Regions from separate parts of the Streptomyces fractus genome, predicted to be linked through region 1. Evidence: riboswitches for the same ligand, from Rfam matches in the RefSeq annotation. Region 1 holds a riboswitch; each other region holds the start of a gene.

Region 1 (5,712 bases):
GGACGGTGACCTCGGCGGTCACCTCGTAGACCTCGGAGAGGAGTTGTGGGGTGAGTACCTCTTCCGGTGGGCCCGAGGCGATGACCTCGCCCGCGCGGAGGACGTACAGGCGGTCGCAGTAGTGGGCCGCCAGGTTGAGGTCGTGGAGGGCCACCAGGACCGTTGCGGGCAGGCGGCGCAGGGCCGAGAGGATCTCCAACTGGTGGCGGATGTCGAGGTGGTTGGTGGGTTCGTCGAGGACGAGGAGGGATGGTTGCTGGGCCAGGGCGCGGGCGATGAGGACGCGTTGGCGTTCGCCGCCGGAGAGGTGGGCGAAGGGGCGGTGGGCGAGGTCGGCGGCGTCGACAGAGGTGAGTGCCGTCGAGATCAGGGCGGCGTCCTCGGCCGTGTCGCCGGCCAGGAGGCGTTTGTGCGGGGCGCGGCCCATCGCGACGACCTCGCTCACCGTCAGGTCGACGTCCGCCCCCGCGTCCTGCACGACGGCGGCCACCGTCCGGGCCAGCCGGCGCACCGGCAGCGACCACGCGTCGGCGCCGTCCACGCGCACCGTCCCCGCGTCCGGACGCAGCACCCGGTAGACCGCCCGCAGCAACGTGGACTTGCCGCTGCCGTTGGGGCCGACGAGCCCGACCGTCTCGCCGGGACGGGCGGTCAGGGAGACGTCGTCGACGAGCCGTCGCACGCCCGCGGTGAGCGTGAGGTTCTCGACGTGGAGGTCGGCCGCCGTCATCCGACGCCTCCCGCGTACGTGCGCCGGGCGTCCCGGCGCATCAGCCAGAGGAAGAACGGGCCTCCGCACAGCGCCGTCAGCACACCGACCGGGACCTCCATCGGCGCGGCGACCGTCCGCGCTGCGACGTCCGCCCACACGAGGAACACCGCACCGCCGAGCGCGGCCGTCGGCAGCACGCGCCGATGGTCGCCGCCGACGAGCAGACGCACGATGTGCGGCAGCATCAGACCGACGAAACCGATCGGCCCGGCCGCCGCGACCAGCACGCCGGTGACGAGCGAGACAAGCACGAACATGCGCGCACGGAAGCGTGCCACGTCCAGGCCCAACGTCGTGGCGGCCTCCTCGCCCGCGAGCAGCAGGTTCAGGTTCGGCGCCTGCACCATGAGCACGCCGACCCCCAGGAGCAGGGCGAGCCCCGGCAGCCACAGTGAGCTCCAGGACACCCCGCCCAGACCGCCCAACGTCCAGGCGAGGACCGTGCGCGCCTCGTTGCCGCTGTCCGTGGTGAGCAGCAGCAGATTGAGCAGCGCGCTGAGAATCGACGCGACCGCCACACCGGAAAGGATCAGCCGGCCGGACGTGATGCGTCCGCCCGTACGCGCGGTGGCGTAGACGAGCACGAGCGCGCCGAGTGCCCCCGCGAACGCGGCCGCCGACAGCGACATCGCCCCGAACACGCCGATGCCGAACACGATGACCGCGACCGCGCCGAGCGAGGCACCGGAGGAGACACCGAGGAGGTACGGCTCGGCGAGCGGGTTGCGCACCAGGGCCTGGAGCGCGGTGCCGACGACCGCGAGCCCCGCCCCGGTCATCGCGCCCAGCAGCACACGTGGCGCCCGCACGTTCAGCACGATCGTCTCCCGCGCCCGCGACCAGTCCGCGTCCCCCCACCAGTCGGCGCCGAGCGCGTGCGTGACGATGCCCCACACCTCACCGGGCGGCACACGCACCGAGCCGATGGCGAGCCCGGCGGTGAGGGAGACGAGGAGCAGGGCGGTGAGCAGGGTGAGTGTGGCGGTCAGGCGCGCTCCCTGTCCCAGGAGAGCCCCCTGTCCTGGGCGCGCTCCCTGTCCCGGGCGTCGCCGCCGCACGTCCGTCGCTTGCTCGTCGGCCACCACGGGCGCCCTCACTTGAAGCTCTCCGGGTGCAGCCCGCGCGCCAGGCCCTCCACCGCGTACGCGGACCGGACCCCGACCAACGTCGCGGTCAACGGCAGCACCACGAACCGCTCGTGCTTGATGGCCGGGACGTCCGCGAGCGCGGGCTGCGCGAGCAGGTACCGCTTCTTCTGCTCGACGCTCTTGTCGCCCGCGTAGTCGTAGATCGCGATGACCTCCGGCCTGCGGGCGACCACCTGCTCCCAGGAGACGTCGCCGAACACGTCGTCCAGATCGGCGAAGACATTGCGACCGCCCGCCTGGTGGATGAGCTGCGTGCCGAGGCCCTTGCCGCCGGCGGTGAAGGCGGACTTGTCGCCGCTGTCGTACACGAACACGGGGACGGCCGGCTCGCCCCGCACGGCGGCGTTCGCCTCGGCGACCCGTGCGCGCAGGTCGGACACGAGGGCGTCGGCGCGGTCGGAGACCCCGAAGATCTTGCCGATGGCACGTATCTCGGCGTAGGTGTCCCGCATGGTCACGTTCTTCTCGCCGCAGTACTCGCGGTTGAGGTACGTGTCGATGCCCGCGTCGGCGAACGCCTTGCGCGAGCGGCCCTCCTTCTCGTCGAACGCGCTGGAGTAGCCGCCGTAGACGAAGTCGGGTTCGGATTCGAGGACCTTCTCGAACGAGGGTGCTCGCGCGGCCAGTTGGGGAACGGACTCGTAGTCCTTGCGCAGGCTCGGCAGGACGGCGGAGTCGGGGAACGACGTGCCGACCATGCGGTCCTTCAGGCCGAGGGCGAGCATGAGTTCCGCCGGATGCTGATGGATGGTCACCACGCGGGACGGCGGCTTGTCGTACGTCGTCTTGACGCCGCAGTCGTCGATGGTGACAGGGAAGCCCTTTGTGATCGACGACTGCGGGCCGTCGGCGTGCTCGGAGGCCGGCCCGGACGGGCCGCAGCCGGCGGCGAGCACCGTCGTCGTCGACAGCGCGGCGACGACGGCGGCGACGCGCACGACGAGGCGCCGCCGTCGCGCACGGGGTCGTGGCAGGGCATGGGGGAGTGAGAGGGCATGGGGACGGTTCGGACCGTCGTACACGTGAAGCCTCCTGCGGAGTCCGCGCTCCTCGGAATGGGCCCGCGACGGGTCAGTGACCTGACTCCCGGGCAGCGCTGACTCGCGCTGCCCGGTCACAGTGGCGGGACCGTGCCGGATTCGCACCGGCTTCCTGTCTCCCGTCGCGGCGATGACCTGGCGATAGTACGCAGTGAAGGGCAAAAGGCAAAGGCGAGGCAAAGTGGGGTGGCGTTCAGGGGAGTTGGCCACGCGGCCCACGCGGCCCACTCCGCCCCACGCGGCCCGGGCGGCGACGCGATGGCATGATGTCCGTGAACACGGGCGACGGCGGCCCGAGGAAACCGGTGCGAATCCGGTGCGGTACCGCCACTGTGATCGGCGAGCGGATCCCGGAAGAGCCACTGCCCCGCGGGGCGGGAAGGCCGGGACGAGCGCGGACCCGAGAGCCAGGAGACTCACGCCGTCGCCTCCTCGAAGCGATCCGGGGCGGAACTCCCCGGCGAGAGGGAGGATGCGGCATGGCTGAACGCCTCGCCGAAATACTGGCCCCCGTCACCGTCACCGTCACCGTCACGGACCAGGCAGTTCCCCGCCACGTGGTCGTGTGCCGCGCCGACGCGCCGCGACGGGTCAGGACCTCATGAACGAGGTGCCGTCGGAACACGTCACCGAGGCGTTGCACGACGTGGCGTCGCGACTCGGCGGATTCTTCGCCCTCGACACCACCGCGACGCGGCGGCTTCCCGACGCACCGCTCACCCGCGCCGGTCTCGCCGAACGAGCCCGGACGGTCAACGACCGCTACGCGACAGCCGAACCCCGCATCGGCGTCTCCATCGCACACCTGGGACTCGCGGCCCGCCTCTGGTCACCGGTCCTCGCCTGCGCGCTCGTCCACGGGATCGTGCCGACGATGCGCACGGTGGAGTGGTCCGGGGACGGCTCGGCCCTCCGCCTCCCCCGCCCCGAGGGACGACGCGCGGCGGAACTCCCGTCCCTCGCCGAGGCCATCCACGCGGAGGTCGACGGCGTCCTGGAGCGGGTCGAGAACGGCCTCACCGTCAAGGTGGCGCCGCGCCTCCTGGCCGGCAACTCCGCGTCCGCACTCGTCGGATCGGCGGCTCAACTCCTGAGATCCCGGCCCGACTTGCGGACGGAACTCACGCGCCTGACACGGGAGTTGCTGGAGACCGGCCGGTTGCGGGACACGGGCCGGATCACCGGCCCGGATCTGACATTCCGGCGCCGTAGCTGCTGCCTGTTCTACCGGGCCCCCAACGGCGGCATGTGCGGGGACTGCTGTCTGGTGCGCTGACGATGACAAGACACAGCGGCGCCGGGTGGCGCGTGCAGCCGAGAGCTCCTCGCTCTTTCTGATGTGCTGCGTTCCAGCAACCGACGTCCACCGCACGCGAAAGAGAGCCGCGCCTCATGCTGATCACCGCCGCGCAAGTCCTGGCCGGACCTGATCGTCACGCAGTCGCCGACGCGGCCGTCCTCGTACGCGGAGGTGTCATCGCCCGCGTAGGCCCGCGCGCAGAGGTCGAGCGCCAGGCACACCCCGACGAGCCGCGGCTCGACTTCCCTTCCGGGACCGTGCTCCCGGGCCTGATCGACGCCCACGTGCACCTGTGCTTCGACGCGGGACCGGACCCCGTCGCCACGCTCCAGGAGCAGGATGACGAGGCGCTGTTCGCCGCGATGGCCGGTCGGGCGCGGCAGTTGCTCAGCGCCGGTGTCACGACGGCCCGCGACCTCGGCGACCGCAACGGCCTCGCCGTACGGCTCGCCCAGGACATCAAGGAGGGCTCAGCCGTCGGTCCGCGCGTCGTCCCGGCGGCGACGCCCGTCACCCCGCCCGGTGGCCATTGCTGGTTCCTCGGCGGTGAGGTCTCCGGACCCGACGAGGTCCGGCAGCTGGTCCGGCGCAACGCGGAGGGCGGCGCCCAGGTCATCAAGGTCATGGCGACCGGCGGCGGGCTCACCAAGGAGGGTGCCGAGAGCTGGGAATCCCAGTTTTCCGACGAGGAGTTGGCGGCGCTCGTCGACGAGGCGCACCGCGCCGGGCTGCCGGTCGCCGCGCACGCGCACGGCGCGGACGGCATCACCGCGGCGGTCGCGGCGGGCGTCGACACCATCGAGCACTGCACGTGGATGACGGCCGACGGATTCGAGGTCCGCGAGGACGTGCTCGCCCAGATCATCGAGCGGAACATTTACGTGTGCCCCACGGTCGGTCCGCACTGGCGGATGCTGCCGAAGTTCTTCGGCGCCGAGCGCGCCGAGGCCATGTTCGACGCGGTACGTCGGATGGCCGAGGCCGGCGCGCGGCTGATCGCGGGCACCGACGCGGGCGTCCAGCGCGCCGGGTTCGACGGCCTGCCCGCCGGTCTCACGTTCTACGAGCACCTGGGCCTGCCCAACGACCGCGTCCTCGCGATGGCCACGACGGAGGCGGCTCGCGCGCTGGGCCTGGACGAGACGACCGGACAACTCACCCCCGGCTACACCGCGGACGTCCTCGTGGTGGACGGCGACCCGCTCACGGACCTCGGGGCACTGCAGTCCGTGGAGACCGTGATCGCGGCGGGCAGCCGCCACGAACCCGTACGGTAACGCGCCGCCGATGAAGGTGAGTTGGTCAGTTCTCGGGGTCGCACGGGTCGTCGTCCTCCGCCGGCGGCCGGGTGTCCGCCGCCAGGCAGGAGGAGTACACACGCGTAGGCGCCGGCTCCGGTTCCGGTTCCGATGGGGCGACCAGGGCGACGGTCAACCCGGCGGCAGCGAGAAC
Region 2 (5,712 bases), 200 kb from region 1:
AGAACAGCTGCATCGCCGCGACCCCGCACAGCACCACCCGGTCCGTGCTGCCGCCCAGCGTGTGACTGAGCACGAGGACCAGCGCGAACGAGCAGACGGCGCCGACGAACGCGCCGCCCGACACCGACACGGCGCCTCCGCCGAGCCCGAGCACGACGACGAGCACGGCCCCGGTCGACGCCCCCGACGAGACGCCGAGCACGAACGGGTCGGCGAGGGGATTGCGCAACAGCGCCTGCAACACCGTGCCGCACACAGCGAGCCCGGCCCCGCACACCGCCGCGAGCAGCGTCCGCGGCAGCCGCAGATTCCATACGATGCCGTCCCGGATCGGCGAGAGGTCCGAGGTCGCCAGGCCGATCCGTTCGCCGACCGCCGCCCACACGTCGCCGACCCCGATCTGCGCGGGGCCGAGGGTGATCGCGAAGGCCACGGAGGCGCACAGCACGGCGACACCGGCCGCCCAGGCGAGCGTCGCGCGAACGGACATCCGGGAGGGGGTCTTCGGGTGCCCCGCCGCCACCGCTTGCCCAGAGACCGTGCGAGCCGTCACCGCGCGAGTCCGAACTCGCGCAGCCCCGCGGCCACCCGCTCCACACCGTCGACCGTCCGGATGGTCGGGTTCATGGCCTGCCCGCTCAGCCGCACGTACCGCTTCTTCTTCACGGCGGTCATGTGCTTCGTGACCGGGTTCGACTCCAGGAACCCGATCTTCTGCGCGGCCGACTCCGCGGACTGCGAGCGGCGCGTCAGATCGCCGATGACCAGCACGTCCGGATCGCGGTCCGCGACCGTCTCCCAGTTGACCTGCGGCCACTCCGCACGCGTGTCGTCGAAGACATTGCGCGCCCCGAGCTCCTTGGTGACGACGCCCGGAGCGCCGCAACAACCCGCCATGTAGGGCGAGTCGGAGTTGGCGAACCAGTACAGGACGTCCACGCCGTGCGCGTCGATCCCTGAAGTGGCCTTGCGGACCCTGGACTTGAGCTGGTCGATCAGCTTCTCGCCGCGCTCCTCCACGTCGAAGACGCGCGCCAGGTCGCGGATCTCGCCGTACACGACGTCGAGCCCCAGGGGCTCGGTCCGCACGCCGTCCCCGTCCCCGCCGTTGTCCTTGCCGGCGCAGTCACTGGGGGAGAGGTAGGTGGGCACGCCGAGCTTCTCGAACTCCTCGCGTGGCGCCACGCCACCCTTGCCGAGGGTGTACGTGAACGAGGCCGCGGCGAAGTCCGGTTCGGTGCCGAGGACCTTCTCGAACGACGGGTAGCGGTCGGCAAGACGCGGCACCTTCGCGTTGGCCTTCGCCAAATTCTTGGGGACCGGGTCGGTCCAGGTGCCGGTGCCCGCCATCCGGTCCTCGAGGCCGAGCGACAGCATGATCTCGGCGGAGCCCTGGTCGAGGGCGACGGCGCGGCGCGGGGTGTGCTCGACCCGCACCTTCTCGCCGCAGTTGTCGAGCGTGACACCGCCGCGCTTGTCGGCGCTGTCCTCGGTGGCGGCGGTCGTGCCGCACCCGGTGAGCAGCAGGGCGCCCGCCAACAGCGGGGCGCATCGGCGGAGTTGACGTGCGAACAGCACGGAGGTTCCTTCGCGTCCAGGGCTCATACGCGGAGCCGGCCTACGGTCCGCCCCCACGCCACGCGGCACTGGAGGCCGCCAGCAGGTCTTCGGACTCGGGGTCGTCCGCGCGAAGCGCCTTCCCGGGCCGATGTACCGGCCCAGTGGCAGTGGCTCCGCCCGTCACCCTCACCGCTGCGCGTCAGTTCCGGGTTCGCACCGGATTCCCTGACCCGTGTGCGTAGAAAAACACACAAAGGTACGACTGGCTCGGCGAAACTATCACGTGAGGACCGACTCCAGTTGGGGCCGGGTTCCGTCCCTGTGGTGGTCCATCAGGGAGACGAGGCGTTCGTGGTCCCGGACGCGGAGCGCCTCGACCATCTCCGCGTGCTCGTCGACGATCCGCTTCTGTGACATCGGGTCGTGCAGGAGACAGGCTCGGTAGCCGTCGCTCAGCCGCCAGACGCGGCGCGGTTCGGCGACGACGAGGTCCAGGCCCGACGCGGTGAACATGCGGAAGTGGAAATCCGAGTTGAGGCGGGCCATGGCGGTGAGTCCCCGAACCGGCGGGCGGCTCTGGCGGCACCCTCGACGACCTCCTCGCCCTGACCCGCGCCCTCGCCTCGCATGCCGTCACCACCCCGGTCGCCGAGTACGCCACCGCCGACTGGTGCCTCGCGTCCGGCGGCCCACTCCCCGCTGGGGCGCCCACCATCGCCTTCCTCCCCACGGACGCCGCAGGACCGGTCGACGACGGCACCGTCACCGCCCAACTGCCCGCCGTTCCCTGGGCGTCCGGCGCGCACACCCTGCTCCTGGTCCCGGAGACGAGGCCGGCGCGGGCCCGTGGACCATCGACCTCACCGGCCCGGGCGTCACCCGCCACCCGTCCCGACCCGCCCTGTGCGACACCCGTACGAGGCCGTCGACCTGACCGCGGCGCCGGTGACCGCGCCGCCGCCCGGCATACCGTCCCCCGCCCGCATCTGCGCCCGCCTCGCCACCATGCGCGTCCACCTCCTCCAGACCGAGGCCGCACTGAACCACACCCGCGACACCTACCGCGCGGACGCGTCCGAGCCGAGGGACGCCGCCCTGGGGCGGCTGGCCGTCGCCTCGGGAGAGGACCTCCTCTGGGACACCCTCACCGCCCCCGCGCCGCGCTGACCTCGCGGCTCACCAGGTCCGGTACGGCAGGAACTTGCCGTCCAGCGTGACGACCACGCGGTCGCCCTTCGGGTCCTCCCTGCGCGCGATGTCCATCGAGAAGTCGATCGCCGACATGATCCCGGATCCGAACTTCTCCTCGATGACTCCCTTCAGCGTGGTGCCGTACACCTGCACGATCTCGTAGAAGCGGTAGATCAACGGGTCGGTGGGGACCGGGGCGTCCAGCGATCCGCGCGAGGCATCCCGGGACAGCGCGGCCACCGTCTCCTCGTCCAGCGAGAGCAACGCCCCGGCGCGTGCCGCCTGGTCGCGGGTCATGGTGTTCTGGCCAAGGAGTGCGGACGCCGTCCACACCTCGTGCGCGCCGACGGCCTCGGCGATCTTCTCGAAGGTCAGCCCGGCGGACTCCTTGGCGGCCAGGGCACGACGGGTTGCTTCGCTGCGGTCGATCACGGCGACTCCCTGCGGTGGGGCGGACGGTCTCGGCCGACAACTACCGGCCCCCTGTTTCGGCAGCCGTTCCGGTGTGTTCGACTCGCGTAACACGCAGGCGCGCTCCGCGCCCGGCAGCACGTCACCGCTCGTTGTTGAGCGCGTCCACGGCCCCCTGCGCGTCCCCGATCGTCGCGTAGTCCACGGCGACGAAGTTCACCGGCCTGCCGCGCGCCCGTTCGCAGCGGTGCGCCCGGTCCAGGACGTAGCGGCGGGCGTTGACGGTGCCCGCGTCGATGCGGCTGCCGCCGTTGTTGGTGATGAAGTGGTTCAGGAGGAACAGCCGCTTGTCGTCGCCGCCGCGGTGGGGGACGCAGCTCATCTGGTCCGGGGAGCGGAACGTGAACGGCGTCTCCATGCCGTAGCGGTAGAAGTTGCGGTACCAGGGGGCCGGGCCGTCCGCCTTCTCGGCGAAGACGACCAGGCGCCGGCCGCTGTCGATCATCTCGCCGAGCGTCGGCCAGGGCATCGCCGGATCGGCGTCCGGCCGTCGCACCAGCTTCTCCAACCCGGCCTGCTGGAAGGCCTTTTGGGTGTCCTCGCCGGAGATCGCGTCCTGGACGATCAGGGTGACCACCTCATGGGGGTGGTCCTTCATCCAGTCGCCGATCTCGCGCAGCGCCGGCACCAGGGCGATCGCCCCGGCCCGGCACACCGAATGGCACAGCCACAGCCCTTCGCGCGGCGGATTGATCCGGTTGACCGCGGACGTCACCAGGGCCCGCTGCTCGGCCGTGAAGTCGGAGCCGTCCAGGCGCCCGGTGATCTGCTCGGGCGTCTCCCAGCGGTAGGTGTCCAGTTGCAGCGCGCGCACCCCGTGGTCCAACTGCGTGCTGATACGCGGGTCCTGGAGCGGCCCGATGAAGTGGTCGGCGGTCGTCGACATCGCGTTGTGCGAGGTCAGATACGCGACCTCGTCGTAGGGGCGGTCGCACAGTTCGGTGCTGCCCTCGCACTCGCGGGCCGCCGCGGGGGAGGCGGCCAGCGGCATCAGCACCATCCCCGCGACCGCCAGGCACGCCGCCCCGAAGCCCAGGCCCACCGCCCGCCGCGGCGACCCGAGCCGCTCCCGCGCCACCCGCGGGACCCGGCCCGCCAGCTCCGAGCGGGCGAGCAGGCCGACCCCGGCAAGCAGGGCCCCGGCGAGCACGGGGACGAGCGCGACCCACAGCACGGTGCCGGTGAGGTGGCCGACGGCGGCGCGCTGCACGTCGTCGACGAGACGGGTCAGGCTCGGCGGCCACGAGTCGGGAGGCGCGACGAGCCGGCCGTCGGTGACCAGGCGCGTCACCCACGCGGCCAGCGCGGTGAGCACTCCGCCCGCCGCGAGCGGCATCCCGAGCAGGACGAGGCGGCGCCCCGGCTGCTGCGGACCGAGCAGCCACAGCGCCGTGAGGGACAGCAACAGCAGCCCCGCCGCGACGACTTCGAGCACCCCGAGGCCGACCGCCGTGTACGGGTGCACCTCGCGGAGCCCCGAGAGGTCGTTGCCGGATGCCTTCAGGGTGTCGGTCAGGTCCCAGGTGCCGCCGTCGGCGAGGGCGCGGAGCTGGTCCGCCGCGCCCCGGGTGCGGTCCGTGACGGTGGCCGGGGCGACGGCGGCGAGCGCGGTGCCGAGGTCCCCGTCCGCGAGCGCCGTCTCCACCTCGGGGCGCAGTCCCGCACGCTCCCCGGCCGGTACGAGGGCGAGCAGCGTGTCGGCGACGCGGCTCGCCTGGTCCGGTGTCAGCGGCAGCTTCGGCAGGCCTTCGGGCGCGTGCCCGGCGGCGAGCTCGCGCACCCCGTCGGCGAGCTCCGAGCGGAACCGGTCGAAGTCGGGCTCCGAGCGGTCCTGCACGCCCGCGACGAGGTCACCGAAGTAGGTGTGCGCCAGGTCGCCGAGGTTCGCGAGGACGGGGCGCAGATCGACGACGAGACGCAGGTCCGCACGGTCGCCGTTGAGGTAGCCGACCACCGCGTCGATCTGCTGCCGCGTCAGGTCGCGCAGTGTGTCGGGCGGCAGGACCAGCTTGATGTTCGAGGTGATCTGGGCCTCCGGCACGGCGAGCCCGGCCAGCAGGTCGCGGGTGACCGGGGAGGCCTTCGGGTCGACCAGGACCTCGTTGTAGAGCCGGTCGTAGGCGTGCTGTTCGTCGAGGACGGCGGCGTGGAAGCCGGGGTCGAGCAGCGTGCCGCGGACACTGGCCGTGACGCACACGGTCAGTGTGGCGACGGCGGCCACGACGAGGGCCACCACGCGGAGCAGCGTATGGAGCGCGACCTTCTCCATGCCTCGACGGTACCGGTCCCGGGGCCGCCTCAGTAGTCGAGCGGGTCCCGGCTGATGGGGCAGGTCATGCAGTGGCCGCCGCCGCGCCCCCGGCCGAGTTCGGCGCCGACGATGGTGATGACCTCGACGCCCGCCTTGCGCAGCAGCGTGTTCGTCTGGGTGTTGCGGTCGTAGGTGAAGACCACGCCCGGTTCGAGGGCGACCGCGTTGTTGCCGCTGTC
Region 3 (5,712 bases), 820 kb from region 1:
TGACGCGGTCGGGGGAGCAGCCGGCGAGCTCGGCGAACTTCCGGGCGGAGACCTTGGTGGACTCCCCGGCGGGCTGCCCGCCGGGCCGCACGCTGCGGGCCACCTTCAGGGCGAAGGCCCAGCCTCCGGTGCGGGCGTAGACGCCGAAATCGTGGGCGTCGCGGGTGATGGCCTCCGGTACGTCGCCGGTGGCGGGGTCGTCGTCGGCCTCCGCTTCGGCGTCGGCCTCGGAGCTCTCCGCGAAGGGGACCTCCGTGGGCGGCGTCCAGAAGCCGTCGGACGCGCTGTCGGAAGCGCTGCCGGTGTCCGGGGCTGCGGCCGGGGTGTCGGTGGTCGGCGGGGTCCACATGTTCGCGGTGTCCCCGGGCTCGGCCGTCTCCTCGTTCGCGGGTGCGGCGGCGCCGGCGTCCGGGGCGGCGGCCGGCGCGGGCACGGGCTCCGCGGGGGCGGCGTCGCCGGACGGGACGGCGGCGTCGGACGAGTCGATGGCTACGGACACGTAGGCACTCCTGAGTGATCGGGCGTGTGCGGGTTGACGAACCACTTTATCGCTCCGATTGGGCCGTTTTGCGCGCGAGTTGCCACAGCGGCGCGGCGGACACGAGTGCGAAGTCGGAGCGGCCCGTCCCGGGCGGCGGCACGGACGGGCCCGCCATTCGCGACTCCCCCAGCTGCGAACGGCGGGCCCGGGCTCGGCCTCGACCGTGCCGCGCGGCGGGAGAGCGCGGGCACGGGAGGCTCGATACCGCAGCATCTCAGCGCGCGCCCGCACCGCGGACGGGGCCAAGGGGCCCCTCCCGGTGGGCCGAACGGCCCGGATTCAACCGTCCCCGGATCGACGCCGGCCCACGGCCCTCACCCCGTCCGCGCCCCCGCCCCGCGCACCACCCGCAGCAGGTACTCCTTGCGGTGCAGCGGGTCGTGGTCCGTGCGGGAGCGGTGCGGCGGGTCCGCGCGGACCGGGGCGTAATGGTCGAAGGAGGCCTCCAGGACCCCCTCGCCCCGGGTGAGGGACGGCAGTTGCTGCTCCAGGGCGCGCACCCGGGCCGCGGGGATCAGCCCGTCGACCGTGGTCCACGCCCCGCCGTCCGTGCGCTGCCCCGTCGGCACGGCCCGCAGCCGGGTGATCACCGGCAGCACCGCCCCGTACAGATCGGCCGGGATGTCCAGGCGGAAGCGGTGCATCGGCTCGCACACCGCCGTGCCGGCGCGCGCGAGTGCGCTCATCAGGACCAGCGGGGTGAGGCCGCGGAAGTCGCCCGCCGTGCTCGACATCGACTTGTCGAAGACGGCGTGCGCGTGACTCTGCCGCGGCGCGTAGCCGGAGCGCGTGAGCGTCACCGTGCAGTCGGTGACCTGCCAGCCGAGCAGCCCCTGGCGCAGCGTCCTGTGCACGGTCTCCTCGATGGCCTTGATGAACGCCAGAGGGAGGGAGCCGAGCTCGATCCCGAGGCGGAACGCGACACCCGAGCCGACCGGCGCCGGATCGACGCGCAGGCCGATGGTCGCCAGGAACGGGTTGTCCTCGCCCTTCATCGACTCCACCGCCTCGCCGGAGCCCGTCGGCCGCTCGACGCACAGCGGCGTCGACTCCCGGAACGTCACGTCGAGCCGGAACTCCTCGGCGAGCGTGGCCTGCACGACCTCCTTCTGCACCTCTCCGTAGAGCGAGAGGAAGATCTCCCGGCGGATGTCGTCCTGCCGCAGCCCGATCAGCGGGTCCTGCTCGGCGAGCTGGGTGAGTGCGGCGAGCAGGGCGCCGCGCAGGCCCGGCCGGTCGGGTTCCACGACCGTCTCCAGGGTCGGCGGAGCGAAGTGGTGCTCCCTGACGGGGGCCTGCGGCTCGCCGAGATCGTCCCCGACGCGTACGCCGCCGAGTCCCCACAGCCGCGCCACCTGTCCGGGACCCACCTCCGTACGCGGTGCGTCCGCCCCGTCCGCGAAGACGCGCACCGACGTCACCCGGTCCTCCGCGCCACCGGGCAGCGCGAGCCGCTCGCGCACGCGCAGCGTCCCCGTGAACACGCGGGCGTACGCGATCTTCTCGCCGGCCGGACCGCGGTCCACCTTGAACACGCGGGCAGACAGCGGGAGTTGGGGTTCTGACTCGGCCGGAGGCAGCAGTCGTGTGATGCCGTCCACGAGCGCGTCGATCCCCGCGCCGGTCATCGCCGAGCCGAAGTACACGGGATGCGCCCCGGTACGCGCCGTCTGCTCGGCGAGCGCGTCCCGCAGCCAGCCGTACGTGACCGACTCCTCGTCCTTGACGTACGCCTCGAGCAGCGCGTCGTCGCGGGCGGAGAGCACGTCGACCAGGCGGGCGCGATGGGCGGTGTCGTCATCGGCGTACGGGACACAGAGCGCGTCCCGGCCGCCGAGGCCGTGCGTCACCGTGTTCATCGGGACCATGCCGGGCGCGAGTTTGCGCCGCAGGTCGTCGAGGAGGCCGGCCTCGCGGGCGCCCCGGCGGTCGACCTTGTTCACGAACACCACGGTGGGGATGCGCAGTCGGCGCAGCGTCCGCATCAGGACGCGGGTCTGCGCCTGCACGCCCTCGACGGCCGAGACGACGAGCACCGCCCCGTCGAGCACCCCGAGCACCCGCTCGACCTCGGCGATGAAGTCGGGATGGCCGGGTGTGTCCACGAGGTTGACGCTCGCGTCGCCGACCGGGAACGACACCACGGCCGACTTGATGGTGATGCCGCGCCGCCGCTCCAGGTCGAGGGAGTCGGTGCGGGTGCTCCCGTCGTCGACACGGCCCAGCTCGTCGATCACCCCGGCCGTGTGCAGGAGCCGCTCGGTCAGACTGGTCTTACCGGCGTCCACATGCGCGAGAACGCCCAGATTCAGCAATGCCACTGGCAGTCGTGTCCTTGAGGGAAGGGGATGCCACGGCGAGATTCGCGGTGGCCCTCGGAAGGAACTGGACTGCAGAGCGCATGGATCGGTCCTCACGGTCGGGGCGCGCGGCATGTGCCGCACCGAGATCAGTGCAGCAGCGCGCCGCGCACCCCGGCAACCGATTTATCCGGCGTCGGCCAACCGCGCCGACCACCGCTGCTCGACCCTCGCCAGGCGCCAGTAGGCGATCGCCGCCACCCACACGACCACGAACAGGCCCACGATCACGTACCCGACGTTGTCGAGGTCGAGACCGGCGATCCAGCCGGTGACCGCGTCGCTCAGGTCGAGCTTGTCGTGCAGGACGCCGACGAGCTCGATCGTGCCGATGAAGAACGCGACCGCGATGGACAGGCCGGTGATGGTGAGGTTGTAGAACACCTTGCGCACCGGGTTCGAGAACGCCCACTGGTAGGCGAAGTTCATGAACGTGCCGTCGAGCGTGTCGAACAGGCTCATGCCCGCGGCGAACAGCAGCGGCAGGCACAGGATCGCGTACCAGGGCAGGCCCGCGGCGGCGCCGCTGCCCGCCATCACCATCAAGGTCACCTCGGTCGCGGTGTCGAAGCCGAGCCCGAAGAGGAAGCCCAGCGGGAACATCTGCCCCGGCCGGGTGATCGACTTGGTGAAGCGGCCGAGGATCCGGTTCATGAACCCGCGGGAATCCAGGTGCTGCTCGAGCTTCCGCTCGTCGTAGGAGCCCGCGCGCATCGCCTTGAAGACCTTCAGAATGCCCATCAGGGCCACGAGGTTGAGCGCGGCGATGAGGTACAGGAACGTGCCGGAAACGGTCGTGCCGACGATGCCGAGCGCCTGGTGGGTGCGGGAGTCGTCGTTCATCAGGGTGCCGGCGAGCGCCGCGCCGCCCGCGACGAGCGCCGCCATCGCGACCACCACGCTGGAGTGGCCGAGCGCGAACCAGAACCCGACCGAGACGGGCCGCTTGCCGTCCGCCATCAGCTTGCGGGTGGTGTTGTCGATGGCCGCGATGTGGTCGGCGTCGAAGGCGTGCCGCATGCCGAGCGTGTACGCCGTGATGCCGAGGCCGATACCGAAGGCTTTGTTGCCCACTTCGTAGTGCTCGGGGACGACGAGCAGGAACAGCACGCCGAACGCGACGACGTGCAGCGCGGCGATCACCGCGATCAGGCCGGCCGTGCGCAGCGTGTCCTCGCGGCGCCAACGGAAAGCAGGGGAAGGGGAGTTCGGGGCAGGGGTCGGGGAGTTCCCGGGCAGGGTCATGCGTCGATCACGCTCCAGCACCTCGTGGATCACTTCGTGAGATGCCGCGGCCGGTCTCCTGGCTTACGGGTGTGCCCGCCGCTCCGGCCTTCCCAGCGGCCGACGGCCACCAGTGGCGTACAGGATGGAACGGCGGGCTCCGGGCGCGTGACTCGAAAGACGCGCGGTCCGAAACCCGATCACAGTGGCGAGGGCCGCTCCGGAATGGGCCCCTGAGGGGCCGTCACCGGTCTTCCCGAGCACCACGGCCCGACCACCCTACTACCTACCCGGACGCGCGTTCGCGGGCCCGGTGGATCTCCTCGTAGGCCTTGTCCCGGCCCTCCCAGTGGGAGCCGTCGACCGACTTGCCCGGTTCGAGATCCTTGTAGACCTCGAAGAAGTGCGTGATCTCCAGGCGGTCGAACTCGGGGATGTCCTCGATGTCCCGGGTCGCGTCGTGCCGCGGGTCGTGCGCGGGAACGCACAGGACCTTCTCGTCCGGGCCCTTCTCATCGCTCATCACGAACATGCCGATCGCCCGGCACTCGATGGCGCAGCCGGGGAACGTCGCGTCGCCGGTCAGGACGAGGGCGTCCAGCGGGTCCCCGTCGCCGCCGAGCGTGCCGGGGATGTAGCCGTAGTCCGCGGGGTACTGCGTCGACGTGAACAGCATCCGGTCGAGCCGGATCCGCCCGAGTTCGTGGTCCATCTCGTATTTGTTCCGTGAGCCCTGCGGGATCTCCACGATCACGTCGAACGCCTCGGCGCGTGCCTGACTGCTGCCCAATGTGGCCTCCTTGCCGCATTCCGACGCCCCCGAGTGTGCGGCCTGCCGGGCAAGGGCGGAACCCCTCAGGCGGCCGGGGGAATGGGGAATTCGAGTTCGGGCCGGTCCCAGGCGACGGCCGGCGGGCGCGCGGGGACCGTGCCGGTGCGGTGCGCGCCCATGCTGCGGTAGAAGCCCTCGGCGGGCGGGTGCGAGACGACGCGGACGTGGTCGAGGCCCGCGGCCTGCGCCTGCGCCCGCATGTGGTCGACGAGGAGGCGCCCGATGCCCCGGCCCTGCGCCTCGTCCGCGACGAACATCAGGTCCAGCTCCGGCGGCACGGTCAGCAGCGCGTAGAAGCCGAGCACCCGCTCGTCGGCCGGATCCACGGCCACGTAGACATGGTGCGCCTCGATGTAGTCGGGGCCCACCCGATAGCCCGCGACCATGGAGGCGTACGGGTCCCGGTAGGCGCCGGAGCCGCGCACGAGGCGGGTGAGGCGCCGGGCGCCCCGGGCGGTGGCCCGCCGGACGGTGACCGCCGGGGTCCCTCCGCGGCGCGTAATGCTCGCGTTCATGTGTCGAGTATTACGCATACGGGGCGGGGTCAGGCGGTGGGCACCGTGGAGTGCGCCTGGCGCAGGAACGCGGCGTTGTCCGGGGTCTGGCGCAGCTTGTCGAGCAGCGCCTCGTAGGAAGCGGCCGGGTCCCTGCTCTGCAGGGCGCGCCGCAGTCCGCGTACGACGGTCAACTCGGGTGCTGGCAGCAGGAGTTCATCGCGGCGGGTGCCGGAGGGGGTGAGCTCGACGGCCGGGTGG
Region 4 (5,712 bases), 5.5 Mb from region 1:
GCAGACGGCCGTCTCCCCGTCGTCCGTCACCTCCAGGATCTCCGTGCACAGGTTGGAGGAGTGGACGGTGTGGCCGGGCTCGGCGGTCTGGTTGGCGGTGCGGTTGGCGGCGTCCTTGAAGGTCAGCCAGCCGTTGCCGGTCTGCGCGAGGGTGCGCATCATGCGGCCGTACAGATCGCGGGCGGGGATGGTCCGCTGGGCCTTCCCGTCGGCCTCGGCCTTGCGGTACGCGGCGTCGAACTCCTCGCCCCACAGGTCGACCAGCTCGGGTACGTCGGCGGGGGAGAAGAGGGACCACGGCTCGTCGGCGTTCACCCGGCGCATGAACTCGTCGGGGATCCAGTGCGCGAGGTTCAGGTTGTGGGTGCGGCGCGCGTCCTCGCCGGTGTTGTCTCGCAGCTCCAGGAACTCCTCGATGTCGGCGTGCCAGGTCTCCAGGTAGACCGCCGCGGCGCCCTTGCGGCGACCGCCCTGGTTCACGGCGGCGACCGAGGCGTCCAGCGTCTTCAGGAACGGGACGATGCCGTTGGAGTGCCCGTTCGTGCCGCGGATCAGTGAACCGCGGCTGCGTACACGGGAGTACGAGAGGCCGATGCCGCCCGCGTGCTTCGAGAGGCGGGCGACCTGGTGGTACCGGTCGTAGATCGAGTCGAGCTCGTCGAGCGGGGAGTCGAGGAGGTAGCAGCTCGACATCTGGGGGTGGCGGGTGCCGGAGTTGAAGAGGGTGGGGGAGGAGGGCAGGTAGTCGAGGCGGCTCATCAGGCCGTAGAGGGAGGCGACTTCGTCCAGGGCGCGGACGCTGTCGTCCTCCGCGAGGCCGGCCGCCACGCGCAGCATGAAGTGCTGCGGGGTCTCGATGACCTGCCGGGTGATCGGGTGGCGCAGCAGGTAGCGGCTGTGCAGGGTGCGCAGGCCGAAGTAGCCGAAGCGGTCGTCGCCGGCGGTGTCGATGAGCGCGTCGAGGCGCGCCGCGTGGACGCGTACGAACTCGGCCGTGCGGTCCGCGATCAGGCCCTCGCGGTGGCCGACGGCGACCGATTCGGTGAAGGACGTGACGCCCTGCGAGGCGGCCTCGGCGGTGATGGAGCGGGTGAGGAGGCGGGCGGCGAGCCGGGAGTAGGTGGGGTCCTCGGAGATCAGCCCGGCCGCGGCCTCGGTGGCGAGATCGCGCAGCTCGGCCTCATCGGCCCGCGCCGAACGGCCACGCAGCGCGGCCGCCGCGATCCGGCCGGGGTCGGCGTCGGGGAGATCGGCGGTCAGCTCGGTCAGGGTGCGCAGCAGGGCTGCACCCGGGCCGTCCTGGGGGGTGGCTGAGACCGGTTCGGCGGGCGCGATGGTCACGTTGAGGCTCTCCCTCGCTCGGCTCGAGGCCTGCGGGGAGGAGGTGGCAGCGCGGGCGCGCAAACGCGGGCCCTCGTCCACCGGCCCTTTCCGCGAGGCCCGGACGTCGTCGACGCCCGGGCCGGTCGGCTCGGGCGTGCCGTCGACAGGTCATCGGACTCGCGTGAGCGCTTTTGTACGCCTACGCACACCGTTGCGGGACAGTTCCGGATTCGCACCGGATTCCCCTGTGGTGACAGCGAGAGCGAGCATACATGTTGTGTCGGGTCCTCGTGGCAGCCCCATATGTTGTGTCGGTGTTCCTTTCCCGCGCCCAATCCCTCAGTCGGCCGCCAGCTTCAACTCGTACGCGCGCAGCGTCACTTCCGGGATCGGGGCCCAGTCGCGGTCCGGGATCCGGGTGAAGCCGAGGCGTTCGTAGAGGCGGTGCGAGGCGGTCGCGAGCGGCTGGGTGCAGAGCACGACCGCGGTCTTGCCGGCCGCGCGGGCCCGGTCGATCACGGCCCGCACGAGCGCCTCGCCGACGCCCTGCCCGCGTGCCTCGACGGCGACGGCCAGCATCCGGAACTCGGCCTCCGAGGGGCGCGCCAGCTCCGCGTACGGGTGGTCGTGCGAGGAGACGTAGGTGACGCCGCCGAGGACCCGGCCTTCCGGGTCCTCGGCGACGAGCACCTCGGCCTGCCGCGCGCGTTTCTCGACGTCGCGCAGTTCGGCGGCGTACCAGTCGTCCTCGCCGAACGCGAGGAGGCCGCTGCCGAGATAGGCGCGGGCGCTCAACTCGCCGAGCGCGGCGTACTCATCGGGGCGCACTGTTCTGATCACGACGCCATGGTTACGCGACCCCCGGCCCTGGTCGCAACGCTTTCCGGAAAATGCGTCGGGCCCCTCCGCGGGGGAGGGGCCCGACACGCGCGTGTACGGCTCGACTAGTGGCCGGCGCCCGCCGTGATCGGCAGGTCGACCTGGACGCCCTTGTCGCCCGCGTCGGCCGTGTAGTCCTCGCGGGTCGTCTCGTCGACGCCGTCCGGGGCCTTGACCGCCTTCAGGACGAAGGTCAGGACGACGGTGACGACGACGTTGAGGACGAACGCCGTGAAGCCGATGTAGCCGATCTCACCGATGCCGGGGATCTCCGCCGACGAGCCGCCGAAGTGCTTCTGCGTCGGCGACGCGACGCCCCACGCGGCGAGCGTGCCGTACACCATGCCGACCGCCCAGCCGGCGAGCAGCGCCCAGCGGTGGAACCAGCGCGTGAACAGGCCGCCGACGAGGGCCGGGAAGGTCTGCAGGATCCAGATGCCGCCGAGCAGCTGGAAGTTGATGGCGACGGTCTTGTCCATGGTGAGGACGAAGGCCAGCGCGCCCACCTTCACGAGCAGCGACACCAGCTTGGAGACCTTGGTCTCCTGCGCGGGCGTCGCGTCCGGCTTGATGAAGTCCTTGTAGATGTTGCGCGTGAACAGGTTCGCGGCGGCGATGGACATGATGGCCGCCGGGACCAGCGCGCCGATGCCGATGGCGGCGAACGCGACGCCCGTGAACCAGTCGGGGAACATGTCCTCGAACAGCTGCGGAATCGCCAACTGCCCGTTCTGCACCTTGATCCCGGCCGCGATCGCCATGAACCCGAGCAGCGCGAGCAGGCCCAGCATCAGCGAGTACAGCGGCAGGATCGTGGTGTTGCGGCGGATCACGTTGCGGCTCTTGGAGGAGAGCGTCGCCGTGATCGAGTGCGGGTACATGAACAGCGCCAGGGCGGAGCCGATGGCGAGCGTCGCGTACGTCCACGTACCCGATGAGCCCGGAGCGAGCCCGGCGACCGGTTTGCCCGCCGCCTTGTTGGCCGCGTCGAACTTGTCGCTCGCCGCGGCGAAGATGTGCTCGAAGCCGCCCAGCTTGATCGGGATGTAGATGATGGCGACCGCGATCACGAGGTAGATCAGGCCGTCCTTGACGAACGCGATCAGCGCCGGGGCCCGCAGGCCCGAGGAGTACGTGTACGCGGCCAGCACGGCGAAGGCGATCAGCAGCGGCAGGTCCTTGACGAACCAGTTGGTGTCGTCGCCGCCGCCGACGCCCATCACGTCCAACACGGCCTGGATGCCGACCAGTTGGAGCGCGATGTAGGGCATCGTGGCGAGGATGCCGGTGATCGCGATCGCGAGCGAGAGGCCCTTGGAGCCGAAGCGGCCGCGCACGAAGTCCGAGGTCGTCACGTACCCGTGCTTGTGCGAGACCGACCACAGGCGGGGCAGGAACGTGAAGATCAGCGGGTACACGAGGATCGTGTACGGCACCGCGAAGAAGCCGGAGGCGCCGGCCGCGTAGATCGCCGCGGGGACGGCCACGAAGGTGTACGCGGTGTAGAGGTCGCCGCCGAGCAGGAACCAGGTGATCCAGGTGCCGAACGAGCGGCCGCCCAGGCCCCATTCGTCCAGCGAGGCGTCATTCTCGGCCTTCCGCCAGCGCGCCGCGAGGAAGCCCATGACCGTCACGGCCACGAAGAAGATGATGAAGACGGTGAGCGCGACACCGTTGACCCCGCCGTTCACGCCTGGCCTCCAGCCGACTGAGCAGACTTACGGGCGCGCTGATCGCGCTGCCACAGCTTGTACGCGATCATCGTGAGCGCGGTGGAGATGAGCACCCAGAGCATCTGGTACCAGTAGAAGAACGGGACGCCGATGAGCGTCGGTTCGACCTTGGCGTAGGAGCTGACCCAGAGCATCGCGACGAACGGTGCGACCAGACAGAGTGCAATGATCACGCGGACCGGCGTGACCACCGGTTGTTTCACTTCAGGCGCATCGGACATGACGCGGCTCCGTCCCCTCACTCATCAGAGATCCCACTTATCTCATGTTTAACGTGCGGGAAATCTAAGCGAGAGTCTTGATCTATGGAACCCCCGTCCGGATAACGGACGTGTCCGGGGGGCCGCTCAGCAGCAGCGGAACCCCTGTCGCGGATCCGATTCCTGGCGGTCCGTCCGCATGCGCTCGAAGTCGCGCCGGGACGGTACGGACGCGCCCGGGTGTGTCTCCCCGAGGTGCGTCACGTACCGCTCGTAGGCGCTCTCGTCCGTCAACTCCCGGACGAACCACCGCACATACCTAGCCACCCGTAGCACTGCCGACGCCGGCATCGCGCGCCTCCGCCTTCTCCTCCTGTGTGGGGACGAGCCCGGCCGGTGCCACCAGCGTGGACTCGACGTACGGCGCCTCGCTCAGCTTCGACGATTCCGGGTTCCGTACGTGCTTCACGCATACCCGCAGCGCGTCGAGGACCACCACGATGACGAGGAGGGCGAGCGCGGCCGAAAGGACGCCGTCCACCGTGGAGTTGGTGACCACGGTGTGCATGTCGTCCATGGTCTTCGCGGGCGGCAGGACCTTCCCGGCGTCGATGGCGTCCTGGTAGTTCGAGCGCTGCTGGAAGAAGCCGACGCGCGGGTCGGACGAGAACACCTTCTGCCAGCTGGCGGTCAGCGTCACGACGGTGTCCCAGACCAGCGGGATCCCGGTGATCCAGGCCCACTTGAGCCGCCCCGACTTCACGAGCAGCGTCGTGCAGACGGCGAGGGCGACGGCCGCGAGCAGCTGGTTGGAGATGCCGAAGATCGGGAAGAGCTGGTTGATCCCGCCGAGCGGCTCGTGCACGCCGACCCACAGGAAGTAGCCCCACAGGCCGACGACGACGGCGCTGGTGAGCAGGAGCCCCGGCTTCCAGCTGATGTTCTTGAACGGCTTGTAGACGTTGCCGAGCATGTCCTGGAGCATGAAGCGGCCCACGCGCGTGCCCGCGTCGAGCGCGGTCAGGATGAACAGCGCCTCGAACATGATCGCGAAGTGGTACCAGAAGGCACGCAGTCCGCCGCCGGTCACCTTCGAGAAGATCTCCGAGACGCCGACCGCGAGCGTCGGGGCGCCGCCCGTACGGGACAGCAGGCTCGCCTCCTCGACCTGGTGCGCGGCCTGCGCGAGGTCGGCCGGCGAGATCGAGTACCCGAAGCCCGCCACGGCCTGGGACGCGGACTGCACGCTGTCGCCGATGACTCCGGCGGGCGCGTTCATCGCGAAGTAGAGCCCGGGGTCGATGATCGAGGCGGCGACGAGCGCCATGATCGCCACTGCCGACTCCATCAGCATGGAGCCGTAGCCGATCATCCGGACCTGCGTCTCCTTCTGGATCATCTTCGGCGTCGTGCCCGACGAGATCAGCGCGTGGAATCCGGACAGGGCGCCGCACGCGATGGTGATGAAGACGAAGGGGAACAGCGAGCCCGCGAAGACCGGGCCGTCGCCGCGCGAGGCGAAGTCGGTGACCGCGTCCATCTTCAGCGTCGGCAGCGCGACCACGACGCCGATGGCG

The links. A riboswitch is a leader RNA that binds a small molecule or an ion and turns the genes downstream of it on or off. The one in region 1 is predicted to bind cobalamin.
Region 2: linked by a shared signal. The riboswitch ahead of ACP4E5_RS43990 (ABC transporter substrate-binding protein) and the one ahead of ACP4E5_RS43100 (ABC transporter substrate-binding protein) in region 1 are both predicted to bind cobalamin.
Region 3: linked by a shared signal. The riboswitch ahead of nicT (Nickel transporter NicT) and the one ahead of ACP4E5_RS43100 (ABC transporter substrate-binding protein) in region 1 are both predicted to bind cobalamin.
Region 4: linked by a shared signal. The riboswitch ahead of ACP4E5_RS17565 (ribonucleoside-diphosphate reductase subunit alpha) and the one ahead of ACP4E5_RS43100 (ABC transporter substrate-binding protein) in region 1 are both predicted to bind cobalamin.

What each region holds. Positions count from the first base shown of each region.
Region 1 covers NZ_JBMYHI010000002.1:9,014,076-9,019,787, forward strand. The annotation lists gene ACP4E5_RS43090 (ABC transporter ATP-binding protein) at 1-730, opposite strand, end outside; gene ACP4E5_RS43095 (FecCD family ABC transporter permease) at 727-1,779, opposite strand; gene ACP4E5_RS43100 (ABC transporter substrate-binding protein) at 1,866-2,942, opposite strand; cobalamin riboswitch at 2,973-3,114, opposite strand; cobalamin riboswitch at 3,256-3,378, shown strand; gene ACP4E5_RS43105 (hypothetical protein) at 3,440-3,565, shown strand; gene ACP4E5_RS43110 ((2Fe-2S)-binding protein) at 3,562-4,236, shown strand; gene ACP4E5_RS43115 (amidohydrolase family protein) at 4,353-5,537, shown strand.
Region 2 covers NZ_JBMYHI010000002.1:9,211,755-9,217,466, forward strand. The annotation lists gene ACP4E5_RS43985 (FecCD family ABC transporter permease) at 1-490, opposite strand, end outside; gene ACP4E5_RS43990 (ABC transporter substrate-binding protein) at 550-1,605, opposite strand; cobalamin riboswitch at 1,642-1,831, opposite strand; gene ACP4E5_RS43995 (FCD domain-containing protein) at 1,840-2,106, opposite strand; gene ACP4E5_RS44000 (hypothetical protein) at 2,464-2,727, shown strand; gene cynS (cyanase) at 2,737-3,183, opposite strand; gene ACP4E5_RS44010 (phosphoinositide-specific phospholipase C-related protein) at 3,305-5,491, opposite strand; gene ACP4E5_RS44015 (arginine deiminase) at 5,521-5,712, opposite strand, start outside.
Region 3 covers NZ_JBMYHI010000002.1:8,197,348-8,203,059, forward strand. The annotation lists gene ACP4E5_RS39280 (hypothetical protein) at 1-499, opposite strand, end outside; gene ACP4E5_RS39285 (GTP-binding protein) at 856-2,862, opposite strand; gene nicT (Nickel transporter NicT) at 3,028-4,146, opposite strand; cobalamin riboswitch at 4,178-4,408, opposite strand; gene ACP4E5_RS39295 (inorganic diphosphatase) at 4,412-4,915, opposite strand; gene ACP4E5_RS39300 (GNAT family N-acetyltransferase) at 4,981-5,472, opposite strand; gene rho (transcription termination factor Rho) at 5,502-5,712, opposite strand, start outside.
Region 4 covers NZ_JBMYHI010000002.1:3,499,626-3,505,337, reverse strand. The annotation lists gene ACP4E5_RS17565 (ribonucleoside-diphosphate reductase subunit alpha) at 1-1,341, opposite strand, end outside; cobalamin riboswitch at 1,469-1,599, opposite strand; gene ACP4E5_RS17560 (GNAT family N-acetyltransferase) at 1,663-2,163, opposite strand; gene mctP (monocarboxylate uptake permease MctP) at 2,268-3,893, opposite strand; gene ACP4E5_RS17550 (DUF3311 domain-containing protein) at 3,890-4,156, opposite strand; gene ACP4E5_RS17545 (YbdD/YjiX family protein) at 4,283-4,486, opposite strand; gene ACP4E5_RS17540 (carbon starvation CstA family protein) at 4,455-5,712, opposite strand, start outside.